DNA from 3 places in the Clostridium lapidicellarium genome. Region 3 is predicted to be linked to each of the others. Evidence: a T-box and tRNA genes for the amino acid it is inferred to sense, from the RefSeq annotation. Region 3 holds a T-box; the other regions hold tRNA genes.
The links. The T-box of region 3 lies ahead of alaS (alanine--tRNA ligase). A T-box ahead of a tRNA ligase gene usually reads a tRNA of that ligase, here a tRNA-Ala.
Positions count from the first base shown of each region.

Region 1: it encodes a tRNA-Ala, which carries the amino acid that the T-box ahead of alaS (alanine--tRNA ligase) is inferred to sense. The anticodon was not compared.
Region 2: it encodes a tRNA-Ala, which carries the amino acid that the T-box ahead of alaS (alanine--tRNA ligase) is inferred to sense. The anticodon was not compared.

Region 1 covers NZ_JBGFFE010000023.1:12,280-19,241, forward strand. The annotation lists gene AB8S09_RS12825 (CtsR family transcriptional regulator) at 1-378, opposite strand, end outside; gene AB8S09_RS12830 (histidine phosphatase family protein) at 557-1,189, opposite strand; gene AB8S09_RS12835 (hypothetical protein) at 1,268-1,507, opposite strand; gene fusA (elongation factor G) at 1,625-3,715, opposite strand; tRNA gene AB8S09_RS12845 (tRNA-Ala) at 3,874-3,949, opposite strand; tRNA gene AB8S09_RS12850 (tRNA-Ile) at 3,953-4,029, opposite strand; rRNA gene rrf (5S ribosomal RNA) at 4,037-4,153, opposite strand; gene AB8S09_RS12860 (GNAT family N-acetyltransferase) at 4,282-5,223, opposite strand; gene AB8S09_RS12865 (DUF1015 domain-containing protein) at 5,397-6,644, opposite strand; gene AB8S09_RS12870 (D-2-hydroxyacid dehydrogenase) at 6,665-6,962, opposite strand, start outside.
Region 2 covers NZ_JBGFFE010000023.1:31,745-38,706, forward strand. The annotation lists gene AB8S09_RS12975 (ABC1 kinase family protein) at 1-1,384, shown strand, start outside; gene AB8S09_RS12980 (phosphatidylserine decarboxylase) at 1,496-2,389, shown strand; tRNA gene AB8S09_RS12985 (tRNA-Ala) at 2,632-2,707, opposite strand; tRNA gene AB8S09_RS12990 (tRNA-Arg) at 2,811-2,887, opposite strand; gene AB8S09_RS12995 (alpha/beta fold hydrolase) at 2,965-3,780, opposite strand; gene AB8S09_RS13000 (hypothetical protein) at 3,873-4,427, opposite strand; gene ribH (6,7-dimethyl-8-ribityllumazine synthase) at 4,648-5,112, opposite strand; gene AB8S09_RS13010 (bifunctional 3,4-dihydroxy-2-butanone-4-phosphate synthase/GTP cyclohydrolase II) at 5,130-6,335, opposite strand; gene AB8S09_RS13015 (riboflavin synthase) at 6,354-6,962, opposite strand, start outside.
Region 3 covers NZ_JBGFFE010000001.1:189,527-196,488, reverse strand. The annotation lists gene AB8S09_RS00975 (heavy metal translocating P-type ATPase) at 1-937, opposite strand, end outside; gene AB8S09_RS00970 (RrF2 family transcriptional regulator) at 1,127-1,573, shown strand; gene AB8S09_RS00965 (PRC-barrel domain-containing protein) at 1,661-2,149, shown strand; gene AB8S09_RS00960 (AI-2E family transporter) at 2,178-3,221, shown strand; T-box leader at 3,288-3,476, shown strand; gene alaS (alanine--tRNA ligase) at 3,539-6,178, shown strand; gene AB8S09_RS00950 (IreB family regulatory phosphoprotein) at 6,242-6,493, shown strand; gene ruvX (Holliday junction resolvase RuvX) at 6,555-6,962, shown strand, end outside.

The DNA.
Region 1 (6,962 bases), on a different contig from region 3:
CCTATCATTTATAACAGTTTTCAATATCATGTTTTCTCTTTCCGTTACTATATCTTCTTCAAATAATCTCTCTATAATTTTCGCGGCAGAATTATAAGTTATACTGTCACCTATTTTTTCAATTATGGTCTTAAGTAAATTTTTATTACAGTTAAACTCCATCTTTTTTATAATTATACATCCGCCGCCCCCTCTTTTACTTTCTATATAATAACCTTTATCCATAGTAAATCGAGTAGTCAGTACATAATTTATCTGAGAAGGAGCACAGCTGAAATAATTAGCCAAATCATTTCTTCCAATCTGAAGTTGAGTTTCATCACTATTATTAAACATATCCTTTATAAATTCTTCTATTACATCTGACAACCTTGCCACATTATCACCTTCTTGACTTTGACTTTCTTTGACTTTTATTTAATGATATTATTAATTCTCTCTTTAATCAAATCTTATATAAGCTAATATCAAGCAATCTTTCACTATATATTCAACATACACATTATTATGCCCATTTTTTAAAATATATCTAAGTTTTAAATGCAGCTCTATAATTCTATACTGTCTCTACCTTATTGACTTTTCCTAAATGTGACGAATCTCCATGTAAAATAACAGTAGCTTGTCCATTTTGTATATTGACCTGACTCAGACTTGTTTGATGGATATACGGAGTGTGCCACAATTCTTCTAAAGGTGTATTTTCAAAATATGCCATTATTACTTTTAAAGTTACGGCATGAGTTACAATCAATACATTTTTACCATCGCACTTATTTATAATTCCCTTAATTAATGGTACAACCCTATCTTTTACATGTTCAAATTTTTCACCACCTTCTGGTTCATAAACATCAGGGCTAGTCCAAAAATTATGAAGCTGCTCCGGATTCTTTTTTCCAATTTCCTTCTGGTTAAATCCCTCCCATTTTCCCAAATCTATTTCCATAAGCCTGTCATCTTTTATTATAGGTATATTCCTAGATTCCACTAGTATTTTTGCAGTCCTCAATGCCCTACCTGAAGGGCTGGAATATACCACACTAAAATCAATGCTTTTCAATCTCTTTTTCAACAGATTGGCTTGTCGAATTCCTTCTTCAGTAAGCGGGGAGTCCTTTCTACCCTGCATCCTTTTTTCAGTATTCCACACTGTTTCCCCATGTCTTGTTATATATAATTTAACCATAAATTTCTCTCCTTAATCAAGTATAAAATATAGTTCCTATAATTTTTTATTATATCATATAAATGATATTTTTTTAATTCAGTTTCTATATCTAGATGCTCTTATATAACGCCGCTTTCCACTATAAACCTCATCTGAAACAATATTAAATTTTTTATTTTTTAACATTTTGTATATTATCTCTTTGTTTTCCTCTTCCTTTTCATCTATTTGTACAGTCAAATCATCCTTCTCTCCTGCTATTGATATATAATCGTATATAACACTACAATCTTCCGGGGAAATCTTTCCCCGTATATTCATTTTATATCTGGACATGGATATCTCCTTTTAATTAAAAATAATTGCCAATAAAATTATTATCTATTTTATTTTATCAAAATATACATGCATTAAAAAACTGTCCCAAATAAATCTTGAGACAGTTTCACTGCTTTACCCCTCTTTAACTTTTATTTTACTTTTACTTTCTATTATCTTATTTGCTTCGGAACCCGGCACCTCTTCATACCTTTCAAATCTCATTGTAAAATTTCCTCTAGCCTGAGTCATGGATCTTAAATCTGTAGCATACCTGAACATCTCGGCCTGAGGAACTTCAGCTATTATCACCTGGTATTTTCCTGAGCTTTCCATTCCCAATACCTTACCTCTTTTTTTGTTTATATCGCCAATCACATCACCCATATAGCATTCAGGAATATATACTTCAACATGTTCAATTGGTTCCAACAAAATGGGTCCAGCTTCCATAAGCCCTCTTTTATAGGCCAGCGAAGCAGCTATTTTAAATGCCATCTCTGAAGAATCCACAGGATGATACGAGCCATCATGAAGAGTTGCTCTCAGCCTTATTACAGGGTAACCGGCCAGAACTCCATGATTTATGCATTCCCGCAGACCTTTTTCTACTGCTGGAATATATTGTCTTGGCACTACCCCGCCCACTACTTTATCTACAAATTCCAAATCATCTTCTCCATCAGTCCTCGGTTCAAATTTAATTTTCACATCACCATACTGCCCATGTCCTCCAGATTGCTTTTTATGTTTTCCTTGAACATCAGAGGATTTCTTTATAGTCTCCCTGTAAGGTACCTTGGGCCGCTGCAAAATAACTTCTATTCCAAATTTAGATTTCAACTTAGACGATATAACATCAATGTGAGTTTCACCTAATCCAGATATTATCGCTTCTGCATTTTCCGTATCCCTGGACACTTTAAATGTGAGATCTTCTTCCACCATTTTATTCAATCCATTTAATATTTTATCCTCATCATTTTTAGATTTAGGCAAAATTGCCATTGAAATCACAGGTTCAGGAAACTCAATATCTTTAAATGCTATAGACGATTTAGGGCAACATAGAGTATCCCCCGTACTCGTAAATTGCAGTTTAGCCACAGCCCCTAAATCACCTGCAGTTATTTCAGAAACAGGAATTTGCTGTTTTCCTCTTAAAAAATACATACTTCCTATCTTTTCATTTTTATTCTTCTTAACATTGTATACCACCGTATCGGATTTTAACTTCCCTGTCATAACTCTAAACAAAGATAATTTTCCTACAAACGGATCAATTATAGTTTTAAAAACAAAAGCCGAAAAAGGCTTTTTTTTATCTATTCCCACAGTTAGTTCAGAATTATTTTTCAAATTTTCCGCCTTTACAGGCACCATATTTTCCGGTGATGGAAAACATTCAATTATATCTTCAATCAAAGTTTCCATTCCTATTCCAGTTAAAGCAGAACCACACATTACAGGTACTACTTCTCCATTTGAACATCCATTTATCAAACCCGCATATATATCCTTATCCTCCAGAGTACCTTCATCTAAATATTTATCCAAAAGTTTTTCATCCGTTTCAGCTACGGCTTCTATTACCATATTTTTGCATTCGGCTATTTTTTCTAAAATATCTTTAGGTATATCTGCTTCCTTCATGATTTTTGTCTTATTATCAAATATTCTGGCCCTTTTTGAAATAACGTTTACAACACCTTTAAAACCACTTTCAACACCTATAGGATATTGAACCGGCACTACAGATATGCCAAATTTCCGCTTTAAATCTTCCAAAACTTTTTCAAAATTAGAATTTTCTCTATCAAGCTTATTTATATAAAAAGCTCTCGGTAAATTATATTTATTTACATAATCCCAACATTTCTCTGTTCCAACTTGAACTCCAGATACACCTGATACAACAATCAATGCCGTATCAACTGCCCTCAGCCCTTCCACAGTTTCACCCACAAAATCAAAATATCCCGGCATATCAACTAAATTTATCTTCACATCGTTATACTCGCAGGAAGCTAAAGATGTGGATAAAGATATTTTTCTCTTTTTTTCTTCTGTATTATAATCACTGACAGTATTTCCATTCTCAATTCTTCCAAGTCTGTCTATAGTCTTGGTATAGTAAAGTATTGCTTCTGTTAATGTAGTCTTCCCGGATCCACTGTGACCGATAATTCCTACATTCCTTAAATGTTCTGTTGAGTAGTTTTTCATAAGCAATTCCCCCTCTCACTTTACACTTAGTTTATATATTCTACTTACGTCTCAAAATCCCTGCTAAAATTAAATAAATTTTCACAATAATATGATTTTAATAAATATATAAAAAATATTTTTACATAAAAAAAAAGAGCAACAAAATGTTACTCTTGTGGTGGAGATAAAGAGATTCGAACTCTTGACCCCCTGCGTGCAAGGCAGGTGCTCTCCCAGCTGAGCTATACCCCCACATGGTGGACCTTCAGGGACTCGAACCCCGGACCAACCGGTTATGAGCCGGTTGCTCTAACCAACTGAGCTAAAGATCCATATATTATCCGGCAGCGACCTGCTCTCCCACAGGGCCTCCCCTGCAGTACCCTCGGCACCGTGAAGCTTAACCTGCCTGTTCGGAATGGTAAGGGGTGTTACCTTCACGTTATTATCACCGGATATTTTTTCTTTCGCACTACAGTTTAATATTATACTGACATTTTTATTGATTGTCAATACTTTCTTTAAAAATCCGTCAAATTTCCCTCTGAAAGATAATTTTCTGCCAATTAAAAAATATTTTCTAACTATACAGGACTAATTTTATAAAAAGTTATATGATCTCTCCATTTTCCATTTATAAATAAGTATTTTTCATTTAAACCAAGTTTTTTAAATCCGCATCTTTTAAGAACTCTTTGAGATCTCAAGTTATCTACCAAGGTAGATGCTTCAATCCTATGTAATTTTAGCTCATCAAAAGCATATTCCAAAACCAAACTCAATGCTTCTTTCATATATCCCCTGCCCTGCTCCTCTTCATCTATAGAATATCCCACGAATGCACTTTTAAACACTCCCAGCATTATATTGGATATCTGTACCTTGCCTATAAATTTCCTATCTTTAAATATACCAAAATTAGCACTTCTGCCAGATAAGAACTGCTTATAGCTTTCAATTAAATTTCTTTTTTGCACTTCAAGTGTATAAAAACTTTCCTCTCGTTCGGGTTCAAATTCACTTAAGTAAGTTCTATTTTTTATATAATAATTCAGTACACTTGCTGCATTTTCCGGTGTCAAAATAGATAATGTTATATGACTTCCCTTTATATGTAATCCTTTATTTATACGTATATTTTTAGTTTCATCAAGATCCAAACCAAATAATATTTCATTTTTATATTCGGAATCAGCCTTTATGCTTTTTGATATTATACCTTCAAGTTCAAACCCCAGATCAGTAAATGCCTGTATATTTATATCCTCATGTGCCATTATATTTATTTTATTCAAATTAGCCTTTTTAAGAAGAATTTGTATAAAATTTTCCAGAGTATTCCTCAATAATTTATAACTGCGTTCTCCCCATCTATAAAATTTCAACCTAATCATACTATACTTATTGACTTCGGAAAGTTCAATTATAAATATTCTTCCTATGGTAATGCCTAAATTATCTCTCACTATATATTCATTATCATTACCTTTGACCAAATCAATGGATACAAGCTGTTCCCTCAGCATTCTTATCGCTCCCAATTAAGTTCCACAATTATAATTCTAAAAAAGTATATAAACTTCATCTGAATCAAGTAAATCCAAGTATAATTTTAAGTATATTATAGCATAAAATACTATATCAGGTGACTTTTAGATTCAAATGAAGTTTACACAATTGATATTTGAAACTTAAATATTTACTTCAACTTATGAATGAACAGTCCGCTTCTCAATTTGGGTTCAAACCAGGTGGACTTAGGAGGCATTACCCTTCCGCTGTCTGCAATATTCATTAACTCTTTCAAGGTAGTGGGATACATGGAAAAAGCAACTCCACCTCTTGATTTTTTTGCTCTTTGCTCTAACTCTCCAAGCCCTCTTATACCACCTACAAAACTTATCCTGCTATTTGTCCGCGGATCATCAATTCCCAAAATCGGAGACAATAAATTATTTTGAAGGATAGAAACATCCAGTTTATCAACAGGATCAGCTGAATTATACGTTCCTTCCTTTGCAGTAAGTTTATACCATTTCCCACACAAGTACATGCCATAAGTACCCTTGCAAAACGGATTATATCCGTCTTTTCCTCCACATGTTTCTACATAAAACCTTTTAGAAACCTCAGACAAATACTCTTCAGTAGAAAAGCCATTTAAATCGTCAACAACCCTGTTATATGAAATAATATTTAAATCTGAATCCGGGAAAAGTACAGATAGGAAAAAATTGAATTCTTCATCTCCAGAGTAATTTGGATTTTCTTCCCTTCTTTTGATACCCACTTTAACTGCAGAAGCTGCTCTATGATGCCCATCCGCTATATACAAAGTGTCTATACCTTTAAATAGATTACAGATTTTTTCTATTATGCCATCGTCATCTACCACCCAAACTTCATGCCTAACTCCATCACAAGCAGTAAAATCATAAACGGCTTTTTCCCTTATGCACATATTTACTACATCATTGATTTCATCATTATACCTATAAGTTAAAAAAATTGGTCCTGTATTGGCATTACAAATACCTATATGGTTCGTTCTATCCTGTTCCTTGTTTTTTCTAGTACATTCATGTTTTTTTATTTTATTATCTATATAATCATCTATAGAAGTACAGCCTACTATGCCCGTTTGACTTTTTCCATTTACAGTCAATCTATAAATATAAAAATTATTTTTCCCATCTTGTATCAATATATTATGGGATATCATTTTATTTAAATTTTCATTTGCTTTTTCATATACTTTTTTATCATAGATATCTACATTTTCATCCAAATCAATTTCAGCTTTATCAACATGAAGGAAAGAATAGACATTATTTTTGGCTATTTTTCTAGCTTCTTCACTGCTCATAACATCATAGGGCAATTCTGCTACTCTACTAGCCAGATCTTTCCTTGGCCGTATTGCTTTAAAAGGTCTTAAAACTGCCATTTTATATCTCCTTTATACTATTATATATTTACTAACTTTCTGTGCACACAAAAATTTTCAATTATAGACACTATTTCCTCACCTATTCTCTTTTGAGCTTCTACAGTTGAGCCTCCTATATGAGGTGTAACTGACACCCTTTCATTATTTACAAGTTCCCTACAAGGTTCAGGTTCATTTTCGAATACATCCATCCCCACGGCTGACACTTTCCCATTATTTAATTCCTCAACCAGAGCTCTTTCATCTATTACACCGCCTCTTGCACAATTTATTATATAAACCCCATCCTTCATCATTTCAATTTCCTTTTTGCCT
Region 2 (6,962 bases), on a different contig from region 3:
AAAACTCCAAGATGATGTACCTCCTGAAAACTATGAATCCATAAATAAAGTATTTTTTGATGAATTTAATAAAAATATAGAAAGCTGCTTCCGATATTTTGAAAAAACTCCTCTGGCATCAGGATCCATTGCCCAAGTACACAATGCAATTTTAAAAAATGGTAAAAATGTTGTTGTAAAAATACAAAGGCCCAATATAAAAGAGCAAATGGAAACAGATATATATATACTATATAGAATTATAAAACTAACTAAAATCAAATTTAAAGAATCTCTAATAGATCCTGAAGAAGCTTTAGATGAACTGCTTTTTTCAACTAGACAGGAATTGAATTTCAATTTAGAAGCTAAAAACACGTTAAAATTCAAAAAATTAAATGAAAACATAAATTTTTGTTACGTTCCCTATATAGTAAATGAATTGTCAGGGAATAAAATATTAACCATGGAAAAAATCTATGGATTCAAAGTAAACAATATCGAAAAACTAAAAAAAGAAAATTATAATTTACAAAACTTAGGTAAAAATTTAGCTTTATCTTTTTTTAAGCAAGTATTTTCCGATGGTTTTTTTCATGCTGATCCACACCCTGGAAACATAATGATATCTGATAAAAAAATATGCTTTTTGGATTTTGGAATAGTAGGTACTATTTCACCAAGATTAAAACTCCTTTTAAATGAAGGTATTATGTCCATAGTTCATAAAGATACAGACAAACTTGTATCTGTGATTATATCAATAAGTGTAAAGAAGAACCTTATAAACAGAAATAAATTGTACGAAGATGTAGAATTATTTTTAATAAATTATCTATCTACTTCTCTTAAAAATATAAAAATTTCAGTATTATTAACAGAAATCTTCAAATGTACGAAAAACAATAATATCACTTTACCAAAAAATTTGATATTATTAGTAAAAAGTATAATTATGGTAGAAGGTTTGGTGGCAGAAATATCTCCTGAAATTGACATTCTGGATATAGCCATACCTTTTGTAAAAAGCAACAATAAATTTTATTATTTTAACGATATTAGCCTAGAAAACATGCTTATAAATTCTTATAATTTTACAAAAAATTCTTTAAATCTTCCGATAAAGACAGTGGAATTAATAGAATGCATACTAAGTGGAAGAACTAAAATTCAATTAAAATTCAACAAGATCGACGATTCTATAAATCAACTTAACAAAATGGTAAACAGATTATCAATTTCCCTAATAACATGTTCTATGATTCTTAGCTCCTCTTTAATTTTATACTTCAACATAGGTCCTAAAATCTATAATGTTTCCTTAATAGGGATAATAGATTTCACATTTTTTATACTTCTCGGAATCATATTAATGATTTCTATAGTCAAATCTGGTAAACTTTAAAAAAGCAAAACACACAGTTCCAAATAAAGTATTTCTATATAATTATTATAGTGTTAAAATAAATAGTAATAAATTCAAAAATCACTTTTAAATTAAAAGGATGCTAAGAAAATGATTAAATATTTTAACAGAAAAACAAGAAAATATGAAATAGAAAAGGTAGCAGGCGGCACTTATTTAAAATGGATATATTCTTCACCCTTGGGAATGAAAATTCTTGAGATTATAATAAAGAAAAAAATATTTTCTAAATTATATGGTTTATTCTGCGATACAAGATATAGCAAAAAAAGGATTGAACCTTTTATCAAGGATTTTAATATAGATATGTCTGAATGTCCTATTAATTATAATGATTTCAGATGTTTTAACGATTTTTTTTCAAGATCTCTCAAACAGGATGCACGGCCAATCAATACGAATAAAAAAATTTTAATATCACCTGTTGACGGAAGATTAGCAGCATATGAACATATAAATTTAAATAAAATTATTCAAATTAAGGGATTTACATATAGTTTGTCCGAATTAATAAAAAATAATAAGATTTCCATGAATTTTACCAACGGTAACTGCCTAATATTCAGACTTTGTCCAACAGATTACCATAGATTTCATTTTATAGATTGGGGAAAATGTGAACCATATAATAAAATCAAAGGAAATTATTATTCAGTAAATCCCATATCCTTACAAAATATTCCCAAATTGTTTTGTAAAAATAAAAGAGAATGGAGTATTTTCCATTCTAATAATTTTGGAAACGTAATTTATGTAGAAATAGGTGCCACCTGTGTAGGTTCAATAATACAAACCTACAATCCAGAAAAAAACATCTCTAAGGGTTCGGAAAAAGGTTATTTCAAATTTGGTGGTTCCACTGTAATTTTATTCTTTGAAAAAAATAAAATTACAGTGGATAGAGATATTCTCGAACAAACAAAAAAAGGTTATGAAACGAAAGTACTTCTGGGAGAAAGAATTGGAACCCAGTACGTACAATAAAACATTAATCCCTATTATTTCTACCCATAACAATTAATACAATAACTATTAAAAGTGGAAAGACTACTGACAGTATATTCAATATTCTTGACAATATATTTGAAGGTCCTAAATTTTCAATCATAATATTCACTCATTTATATCTATATTTTCATACTTTACTTTACCAATTTATTATCAATTTTATACATATAAATGAGAATAATTTTAAATTTAAAAATCATATATTAATCTTGCATATATGGTGGAGACGAAGAGAATCGAACTCTCGGCCTTACGGATGCGAACCGTACGCTCTCCCAACTGAGCTACGTCCCCAAAACATTTTCTATTAAGTATTTATATTTCATATTATATAGCTATTCTTTCACAAATACAACAAAAATAATAGCCGCTGAAATTTAGTATTTTCAACGGTTTTTGGTGCGTCAGAGAGGATTCGAACCCCCGGCACGCTGGTCCGTAGCCAACTGCTCTATCCAACTGAGCTACTGACGCAAACTTAACATATTTATTCTAGCACAAGTACTTTTCAAAATCAATCCATCAAAAAAATTGCAAACTGTAACAATTTATCAACTATCAATAAATTTTATCAATTCACTGTTGAATTTATTCCGTTCGTCATAAAACAAACCATGACCACTGTATTTAAATGATATAAGCCTAGAATTTTTAATTCCTTGTTTCTGGGCTTCTGCCAGTTGGAAAATACATATCTTGTCATGAATACCATGAAGAATCAAAGTTGGAACATTTATCTTTTTCATATCAGAAAATAAGTTTTCCTCATTCAACCAAGATTTTGCAATTGCGGCAGTGGCCCAACTTGAAGCTTGCAATCCAATTTGAAAAAACCAATCTGAAAAAGCCCTAGTTATATTTTGAAAGAAAAACATACTGCCAAATTGCCTAAGCATTTGAGGTCTATTACTATATGTCTGCTTAATAATTTCAGTTACAGCTTCTTTTTTCAAACCATATGGAAAGTACGGCCGTTGAATCAGGCTGGGAACCGCCGCTGCAAAAAGGGCAAGTTTTGACACTTCATATTCATCATATCTTGCCATATATCTTACTGCAATTGCCCCACCTGTAGAATGTCCAGCCAACACAAATTTTTTCAATTTAAGCGTTTCAACAACCTCTCTGATATCATCTGACAGCCGATCATAATCATATCCCCCAGCAGGTTTATCCGATTCACCAAACCCTCTCTGATCTATTCCAATACAACGATATCCCAGCTTCAGAAGTTTATTAAACTGATATTCAAACAACTTATGACTTCCAGGCCATCCATGCAGAAATAAAATTGTCCTCTTGCCTTTTGGGTTAGGATCTTCTATATAAATTTTCACATTTGATTCTACTCTAACATAATAACCCATACAAATACTCCTTTTTAATAAAATTCTCTATTAAAGTCTATTCTATTAAAAACAAATAAATGTATAAAAAATCAAAACACATTTCCGTCAATCTAAATTATCAATTCCTTCGAAAAAGGTAAACTTTCAATCCATCTGCAAAATTCCCGCCACTCAGGCAATTTATGGTTTTTCCTCTGACTATAAACCCCCTTTAAGCATCTATAGTTAGTAGTAAGTCTTGCAGTAAGCTCAAATCCTGCCGGATTAGAGTACAAAAGTCTTAAATAATCTTCCACATCATGAGTCCTATTATATGTATCCTTCAGTTCATCCATAATACCAATCATTCTTTTATCTACATACTGATTATATTGTTTAGATAAATCAAATTTAGCTATTCTATGCATTGTACTTTGACTACTAACAAAAGTAATAAACCTATATCTTTCAAGTTCCACCCATGCTTTATTACTAAACGTCAAATCAAATGCAACTCGTATTCCAGATAGAAATTGATCATGTGCCTCACCTTTAGGTGAATGCCCTAGTTTTTTAACTGTATCTGTAATATCACAATTACATTTATCGGTATCTACCGCCATAGGATATTTACTTGCTTTTATACTTTCTTTTAAATCATATATTTTAACATTTTCTACTTTCATTGTTATACCTCCAATACTATTAATTCCTAATTAAGTTTATCATATTTTCAAGTGTTTATATATTTAATTTCTATAAAATTCGAATCGTATCTTCAGTATAATAATTTAAATTCGACATATACTATGTTTATCTTGTATAAACTAATAATACTTTTAAATATATTGATACTTATTTTATGCTGGAGAAAAGATCTCCAGCATCTACATTTTAAATATTTTTTTATTTCAGCTGAGAAATTAAATTTACCATTTCTATAGCCGAAAGTGCAGAATCATAACCCTTATTGCCAGATTTCGCACCTGCTCTTTCAATTGCCTGTTCTATATTCTCAGTGGTAAGAACACCAAAGATAACAGGAATTTTGGTTTCCAGTGTAACTTTGGCAATTCCCTTTGAAACTTCATTGCACACATAATCATAATGAGAAGTTGAACCACGGATTACAGCTCCCAGGCATATAACAGCATCATATTTTCCCGATCGAGCCATTTTATCCGCAATTAACGGAATCTCAAAAGCTCCGGGAACCCAAGCCACAGTTATGTTCTCATCTAAAGTACCGTGTCTTATAAGCCCGTCTATTGCTCCGGATAAAAGTTTATCAACAATAAAGTGATTAAATCTAGCAGCTACTATCCCTACATGAATTTGATCTGCAACAACTTTTCCTTCAATAATTTTCATTATAATTTCCTCCTTCTTTAACATTTGATATTATTAAATAAATGTCCCATTTTTTCTTTTTTTGTTCTGAGATAATTTATATCTTCTCGTTGAGGTGCAATTTCAATGGGAACTCTTTCTACAATCTCAACTCCAAATTCCTCCAACCCATAGATCTTATTAGGGTTATTGGTTAACAGACGAATTGTCTTAGCTCCTAGATCTTGGAGGATCTGTGCACCTATCCAGTATTCACGTAAATCGGCTGCAAATCCCAACTCCAGATTCGCCTGTACAGTGTCTCTGCCTTTTTCCTGCAGTTCATAAGCTCTAAGCTTATTAATCAAGCCTATGCCTCTGCCTTCCTGACTCATATACAAGAGAATTCCCCTGCCTTCTTTTTGTATTTGCTTCATAGCAGAAATAAGTTGTTGGCCGCAGTCGCACCGCAGTGATCCAAACACATCTCCTGTAAGGCATTCAGAGTGAACTCTACATAAAATATCTTTTCCATCACCTATTTTCCCTTTCACCAATGCAACATGGTGCTCACCAGTTAAATCATTTACATACCCATGAATTTGAAAATTTCCATATAAAGTAGGAAGCTTTGCACTGGCCATATGTACAATATGTTTATCATGACGTCTGCAATAATCCTGTAAATCATGGATAGTTATAAATACAAGGTGATGTTTTTTGGCAAATTTCTTCAATTGAGGTGTACGCATCATTTTACCGTTATCTGCCATAATTTCACAACAAAGTCCGCATTCTTTCAATCCAGACAACCTCATAAGATCAACTGTTGCCTCCGTATGACCGCCGCGGGTTAATACCCCACCAGGACGTGAAATAAGTGGAAACATATGACCCGGTCTTCTAAAATCTTCAGGTTTTGCATCGTCCTGTACACATTTCATGGCTGTAATAGAGCGCTCCTCAGCTGAAACACCCGTACTTGTACTAACATGATCAATTGAAACAGTAAAAGCCGTAGAATGATTATCTGTATTCTCCGCAACCATTTGAGGAAGGTCAAGTTTATGCCCGAGCTCCTCATTCATGGGCATACAGATTAATCCTTTTGCATACGTAGCCATAAAATTTACATTTTCACATGTTGCATATTCACCAGCACAAATCAAATCACCTTCATTCTCTCTATTTTTATCATCTGTAACAAGAATAACTTTTCCTGCACGCAGTTCCGCAATTGCTTCGGGAATAGTATTATATTCCATATTATTAAGCCTCCCTTTTTAAAATCCATTTTCATGTAAAAAATCAAGTGTAATACCATTCAAGGACTTATCATTTTTTAAATATAACAGTTTCTTTACATATTTTCCGATTATATCATTCTCCAAATTTACAAAATCACCAATTTTTTTACTCAATAAAATAGTCTGGTGTCCTGTATGTGGAATAATGGATACTTTAAAGCCGTAATTTTCTACATTATTTACTGTTAAACTAACACCATCAACTGCAATAGAACCTTTTTCAACAACTAAAGCCATTATTTCGGCCGGCGCCTTTATACTAATCCAAACGGCATTTCTTTCTCTTTTCATATTAAAAATTGTACCCATGCCATCAATATGTCCCAATACAAAATGTCCATCAATACGTCCATTAACTGCTACAGCCCGCTCCAGATTGACCAAATCACCACCTTTTAATTTATACAAATTACTTCTTCTCAATGTTTCTGGCATAACGTCAGCAGTAAATTCGTTTTTATCCAAAGAAGTAACAGTAAGACAAACACCATTTACGGCAATACTGTCTCCAGTCTTAGTATTTTCCAAGATATCTCGGACATAGATAGAAATTTTTGATAAATTTTCGCTAAAAACAGTTCGATG
Region 3 (6,962 bases):
CCATAACCAGGGTGTCCAGTTTTGCAGCAGTTTCCACTGCAGAACCGGATTTAATAAGTATTCCCTTCTTTGTGGCATTTCCAATTGCAGCCATTATGGCAGTGGGCGTGGCCAGCACGAGCGAGCAGGGACAGAAAACGACCAGGGCAGTTACTGCCCTGTATATGTTTTTTGTAAGAAAAAATATAAGTATTGAACAGCCCAGGGCAATTGGAACAAGGATACGGGCCCATTTATCTGCAATGCGGACGATTGGTGCTTTATTTTCCTCAGCTTGTCTTACTAAATTGATCATTTTTTTTAGAGAGGAGTTATTGCCTGCGTTAGTGGCCTTTATTTCTATAACGCCCTGCTGGTTTATGGTTCCCTGGTATACTTCCTCTCCGGCTGTTTTGTCCACTGGAACGGATTCACCGGTCATGATGGATTGATCGACAGAGGTGTTTCCCTTGAGTATTCTTCCATCGACCGGTATGGCCTCTCCAGGGCGAACCAGGAGAATATCTCCCTTTTTGACTTTTGAGGCCAGTATTTCTTTATTGCCCGCTGCCGTATGGAGGCAGGCCTTCTGGGGTGTGAGATTTATAAGAGACTGCAGACTTTTATGGGATTTATCTGCCGTGACATCCTCTAATACTGTACCCAGCTGCATAATAAAAGCAACTTCTCCTGCAGCAAAATATTGTCCTATTACAAGTGCTGCTATTAGTGCAATTGCCACCAGTAAGTCGGCAGTGACGTCAAATTCGGTTATCAATCCCCTTGCTGCCCCGATGATTATGGGAACTCCACTTACGAGAATGGCAATCCATGCCGCATCGAATGGCAGTTGTGGAATCAACTTGAAAAAACTTATAATTAAAACTATGCCTGAGAGTACGGTCAGACATAATGTGCGAAATCCGTCTTCTTTCTTGAATTTGTCGATAAAAGTCATGAAAAATCCGACCTTTCTTCTAGAATAATCATATGCTATATGCCCCTATATGGTATATGATTATTCTAGAAGAATTTTATTGCCTTGTCAAATGGATCCTGCAGGCTATAGTTGACAATTTTACTCTGATTTGATAATATAGAAAATATAATAGCTATTGATCTAAAAAAGTAGATGGGAAGTGGTCAATTGAAATTATCTACAAAAGGAAGATATGGTGTCAGGGCAATGTTGGATCTGGCTATTCACTATAGTGGGGAGCCATCTTCTATAAAAAGCATATCGGAAAGACAGAATATATCGGAGTATTATTTAGAGCAGCTATTTTCCAGCTTGAGAAAATCTAATTTGATCAAAAGTATAAGGGGAGCCCAGGGAGGATATATTTTAAATAGGGAACCTAAAGATATAACCATAGCTGAGATAATGGGTGTATTGGAAGGCCCTGTGGAAATTTCAAATTGTATAGATGAAAATAACGAGAGTTCCTGCAGCAAGATAGACTGCTGTGCCACTAGGCTTTTATGGAGCAAGATCAAGGAAAGTATAGATAGAGTTATGAAATTTACCACCTTGCAGGATATGGTAGACGATTATAACCAGATGGTGAGAAAGAAAAATAAAAAAAATAAATAGACGATTTTAAAATATAACTTGTACAAGTTATATTTTTTTATTTTTTGCGCAAAATAAAGATAATTATTTTAAATTAAAGGTGATATTTTGTATAGGACTGGAGATTTCATATTTAAGGATGTAATAGATCTTTCAGGAAAGATGTTGGGCTTTATAAGCGACATAGTACTGAATTTCGACAGTAAAAAGGTGGCAGGATTTGTCATAACCCCCAATAATATATTTAAAAAAACACTGAATGTGAATATAGAGGACGTGATAAATTTCACGTCGATAATAGTTGTAACCGACGTTAATAAGGGAAAATATCTTCAATTTGAGGATATAAAAAATATGGATGTGCTGGACGAAAAAGGTGAACTCATGGGTGTAGTTGAGGATGTTTTATTTGATGAAGGAAAATTTTCAATAAGGGCACTCGTATTGTCTACCGGATTTATAAATAATTTTATAAAGGGCAGGAAGATATTGCTTGTGGATAATTTGATATTGGGAGATAAAAATCTGCTGTATAGAGGTAAAAACTGGAAATTTGAGTTCTTTAACTTGGCACATGGATCCTTAAAGAGAAAATAGAATTAAGCACGGCAAATTTAGAAAAATTGTGGAAGATGATGTCAGAATGAGTGTTCATAAAAAAGTCAGCATCAAGTATATTATAATGGCGGCTGTATTGGCAATATTTATTGTATTTATTATTGTAAGCTCTCTTTTAAGGGAAATTATAGGTTTGATATTTATATCTTTTTTGATAGCGTATACGTTAAAGCCCATACACAATTCCATGCTGAATAGAGGCTTGAATAGGAGAATGGGCGCTTTTTTTCTAGTGGGCCTGTTGATATTGTTTGTAGTGGGAACTTTTGTAATACTCATACCTTCTCTGTTTGATGAGAGCTTGAATTTAAATTCTGCCGCTGAGGGCATTCAAAATATGATAGATGGATTTTACATGAAATTAAAGCCGGTTCAAAATAACAGGATTATCTATTCCCTGATAAGCAGTTTGAACGGTAAAATTGACAGTGGAATTGTAAATACATGTAGTAAGATGTTTGATTTTATAATTTATATGGGACAAAATATTTTGTCTATAATAGTTATACCTATAATAGTTTATTATTTTTTGGCGGATGGAGAGTGCATAAACGGAAAAATGCTGTCCGTATTTCCGATGGGCAGCAGAGGTGTAATTGAAAAAATGTGCTGCCATGCAGACAAGATATTGGGCAGATATATAATGAGCCAGCTTATTTTGAGCGGATTTGTAGGTGTAGTTACATTTTTCATTCTGGTAACATTGAAAGTGGAATTTCCCATAATACTTTCCGTACTGAATGCATTTTTCAATATCATTCCATATTTTGGACCTATATTTGGAGCACTGCCGGCTGTAATTATAGCTCTTATAAAATCTCCCAGAGCGGCTCTGTGGACTGCTCTGTGGCTTTATGTACTGCAGCAAATAGAGGGGAATATACTTTCTCCTAAAGTTACCGGAGACAGTATAAGCATGCATCCACTGGTAATAATATTGCTTTTGATAATTGGCGGAAAGGCAGCAGGTTTTGTAGGTATGGTATTGGCAGTACCCTTGGGGGCCATAGTCAAAATAGTATATGAAGATTTAAATTATTATTTGTTCTGATTTAACTTAATAAGTGAATATTGACATAAGTGAATATTTAATTTATAATTTGTATCATAATGGAATAATGAAGCGATGAATGGAAGAAGTAAATATTTTCTTACATAAAAGAGAGAAAGTGGAAGGTGAAAACTTTCTGTGGAATATATTGAAGCTGTCCAGGAACTTGTATGCTGGTGTTTGAGAGATATGGATTTTGTTTTAAATATCTATGTAATTAGGGTGGTACCGCGAAAAGAGTCTTTCGTCCCTTCGGGATTGAAAGACTCTTTTATTTTAAGAAATCAAACATATGAGGTTGAAAGGAAGAGATATATATGGAAAAACTAGGATTAAATAAGATCAGGGAGTTGTATTTGAGCTTTTTCGAGAGCAAAGGTCATTTGAGGATGCACAGCTTTTCTTTGGTTCCTAAAAATGATAAGAGCCTGCTTCTGATAAATGCTGGTATGGCACCTCTTAAGCCATACTTTACAGGACTTAAGACACCGCCCCGCAGGAGAGTAACTACCTGTCAGAAGTGTATAAGAACAGGTGATATTGAAAATGTAGGTAAAACTTCACGTCATGGTACTTTTTTTGAAATGCTGGGAAATTTTTCCTTTGGAAATTATTTTAAAAAGGAAGCAATTTCCTGGGCCTGGGAATTTACTACTGAAGTTTTAAAACTGCCAAAAGATAGATTATATGTTACAATATATTTAGATGATGATGAAGCCTATGATATATGGGTAAAGGATACTGACATTGATAGCTCAAGAATATTCAGGCTGGGTAAGGAGGATAATTTCTGGGAACACGGTGCAGGACCCTGTGGACCTTGTTCTGAAATCCACTACGACAGAGGAGAAGGAAAAATAGAGACGGTGGAGGAATTTGTAAAAGCGGGGGATAATGATCGGGTGCTGGAATTCTGGAATTTAGTTTTTACTCAATTTGACAGGGATGAGCAGGGGAATTATAATAGACTTCCGAGACCTAATATAGATACGGGAATGGGTCTTGAAAGAATGGCAGTTATAATGCAGGATAAGGATAATATATTTGAAATAGATACTATAAACGCCATATTAAAAGAAATAAGTGCCATGTCTTCCAGTCCATATGGAATTGACAGGAAAAGTGATATATCTATGAGGGTGATAACAGATCACATAAGAAGTATCGTATTTATGATAAGCGATGGAATACTTCCGTCCAATGAGGGACGCGGGTATGTACTCAGAAGGCTTTTGAGAAGGGCAGCAAAACACGGAAGATCTCTTGGAATTGAAGGAGCTTTTCTGTACAGACTTTCTAAATCCGTTATAGATAATTCTTATGAAGGTTATCCTGAATTGAGGGAAAGGGAAGATTATATAAAAAAAATAATAAAAATTGAAGAGGAGAAGTTTGCTGCAACTATAGATGGTGGAATTCAGATTTTAGATGATTTCATATTTCAGCTGCGAAAAAGCGGCAATTCGGTACTTGATGGCGGAAGGACATTTAAATTATATGATACTTATGGTTTTCCGGTAGAACTTACTGAAGAGATACTGGAGGAAAATAATATGACTGCAGATCTTGAAGGCTTTAAAGAAAACATGGAAAATCAGCGCAACATGGCAAGATCTGCCAGAGCAGAAACAAATTATATGGGTGTAAAAGATACTATTTTGAATAAAATTCCCATGGAAGTTAATACTATATTTGAAGGCTATGATAGACTGAAGTCGAATTCTAAAGTTAAAGTGATCATGAAGGATGAAGAGTTTGTATCCCGTTTGAGTGAAGGGGAAGAGGGAGTTGTAGTAGTTGAAAATACACCTTTTTATGCCGAGATGGGTGGACAGGTAGGAGATAGTGGAACAATATATAACGATACTTTTAGGGGTGAAGTTTTAGATTGTAAAAACAATGTTGCGGGTAAGATACTTCATTTTGTAAAAATAAGTTCAGGTAGTTTGAATTTGGATGATGATATTGTTTTAAGTGTAGATAAGGGGAGAAGAGATAATATAGGGAAAAACCATACTGCAACTCACATATTGGATGAAACACTGAAAAGAATTCTGGGGGAGCAGGTGCACCAGGCAGGTTCCTACGTAGATGAGCATAGATTGAGATTTGACTTCAATTATTTTGAACCTCTGAATTATGATACATTGAGAAAAATTGAAAATATGGTCAATGACAGCATAATGGCAGTTTACCCGGTAAAGACTGTTGTAATGCCCCTGGAAGAAGCTAAAAAAAGCGGTGCAATAGCACTCTTCGACAGTAAGTACAAGGATAAAGTAAGGGTGGTTTCCGTTGGGGACTTCAGCAGGGAACTGTGTGGTGGAACCCATGTAAGCAATTCCGGAAAAATTGGACTGTTTAAAATAATATCTGAAACCGGAATAGCTGCCGGCATAAGAAGAATAGAAGCTGTTACCGGAAAAGGTGCGATAGACTATGTCGATTCTAAAGATGATATGTTGAAAAAAATATCAGGCAAATTGAAGTGCTCCGAAAAGGAGATAATTCATAAATTGGATCTGCAATTTAATGAATTAAAATCAGCTGAGAGGGAAATACAGCAGCTGAAATTAAAATTAGCAGGAAATGCGGAGAATGATATTTTAAATAGAGCAAAGACAATTGATGGAATAAAACTTTTTACAGGGGTATTGAAAGAAGTCGATGCCAGCGCACTTAGAGAGTTGGGAGATAAATTTAGAAGCAGGTATGACAACTGTTTGGTGGTATTGGGAAGCAGTGTAAATGGTAAAGTTCAGCTTATAGCTATGGCTACTGAGAAAGCAGTACAAAGTGGTATTAACTGCGGGAAAATAATAAAGGAAATTGCAGCTGTTACTGGTGGAAATGGGGGTGGAAGACCAGATATGGCACAGGCTGGAGGTAAATTACCTGAAAAATTAGAAGAAGCCGTAGAAAGATGCAGTATAATTGTGGAAAAAAGATCTAGATAGTATACATTTTGTGAAATATGTTCTATAATAAATCTATTAGAATGTTAGCGGGGTGATATATATATGGGTAAGGATAATACTATTCAGTTTGACATTTCTGAGAGTAAAAAAGCACTGACAAAGGAAATATTGACTGAAGTTTATGATTCGCTAATTAAAAAAGGATATAATCCAGTAAATCAATTGGTAGGATACTTGATTTCAGGTGATCCAACCTATATAACAAATTATAATGGAGCAAGGTCATTGGTAAGAAAACTTGAGAGAGATGAAATACTTGAAGAAGTTTTGAAAGTTTATTTAGGTATAAAATAAAAATGTCCTTTTAGGGCATTTTTATTTTGAATATGAGCATAATAACTGGGAGAGTGTAAAATTGAGAATACTGGGACTTGATATAGGCAATAAAACTATAGGGGTTGCAATGAGCGATCCATTGGGCTTTACAGCACAAGGGGTTACTACCATAAGGAGAAGGGGATTGAAGGAAGACATTGATGAGATTAGAGCTATTTGTGAAAAATACGGTGTAGAATTGATTGTTTCCGGTCTTCCTAAAAATATGAATGGAACACTTGGACCCCAAAGTAAAAGTGTAATGGATTTTTGCAAAAATGTGGAAAAACTTATGAAATTGCCTGTAAAAATGTGGGATGAAAGATTAACTACGGTGGCGGCAAATAGGGCCATGCTAGAGGGGGATCTTTCCAGGGCAAAAAGGAAAAAAATAGTAGATAAGATGGCAGCTACATATATTTTACAGGGATATTTGGACAGTATTTCA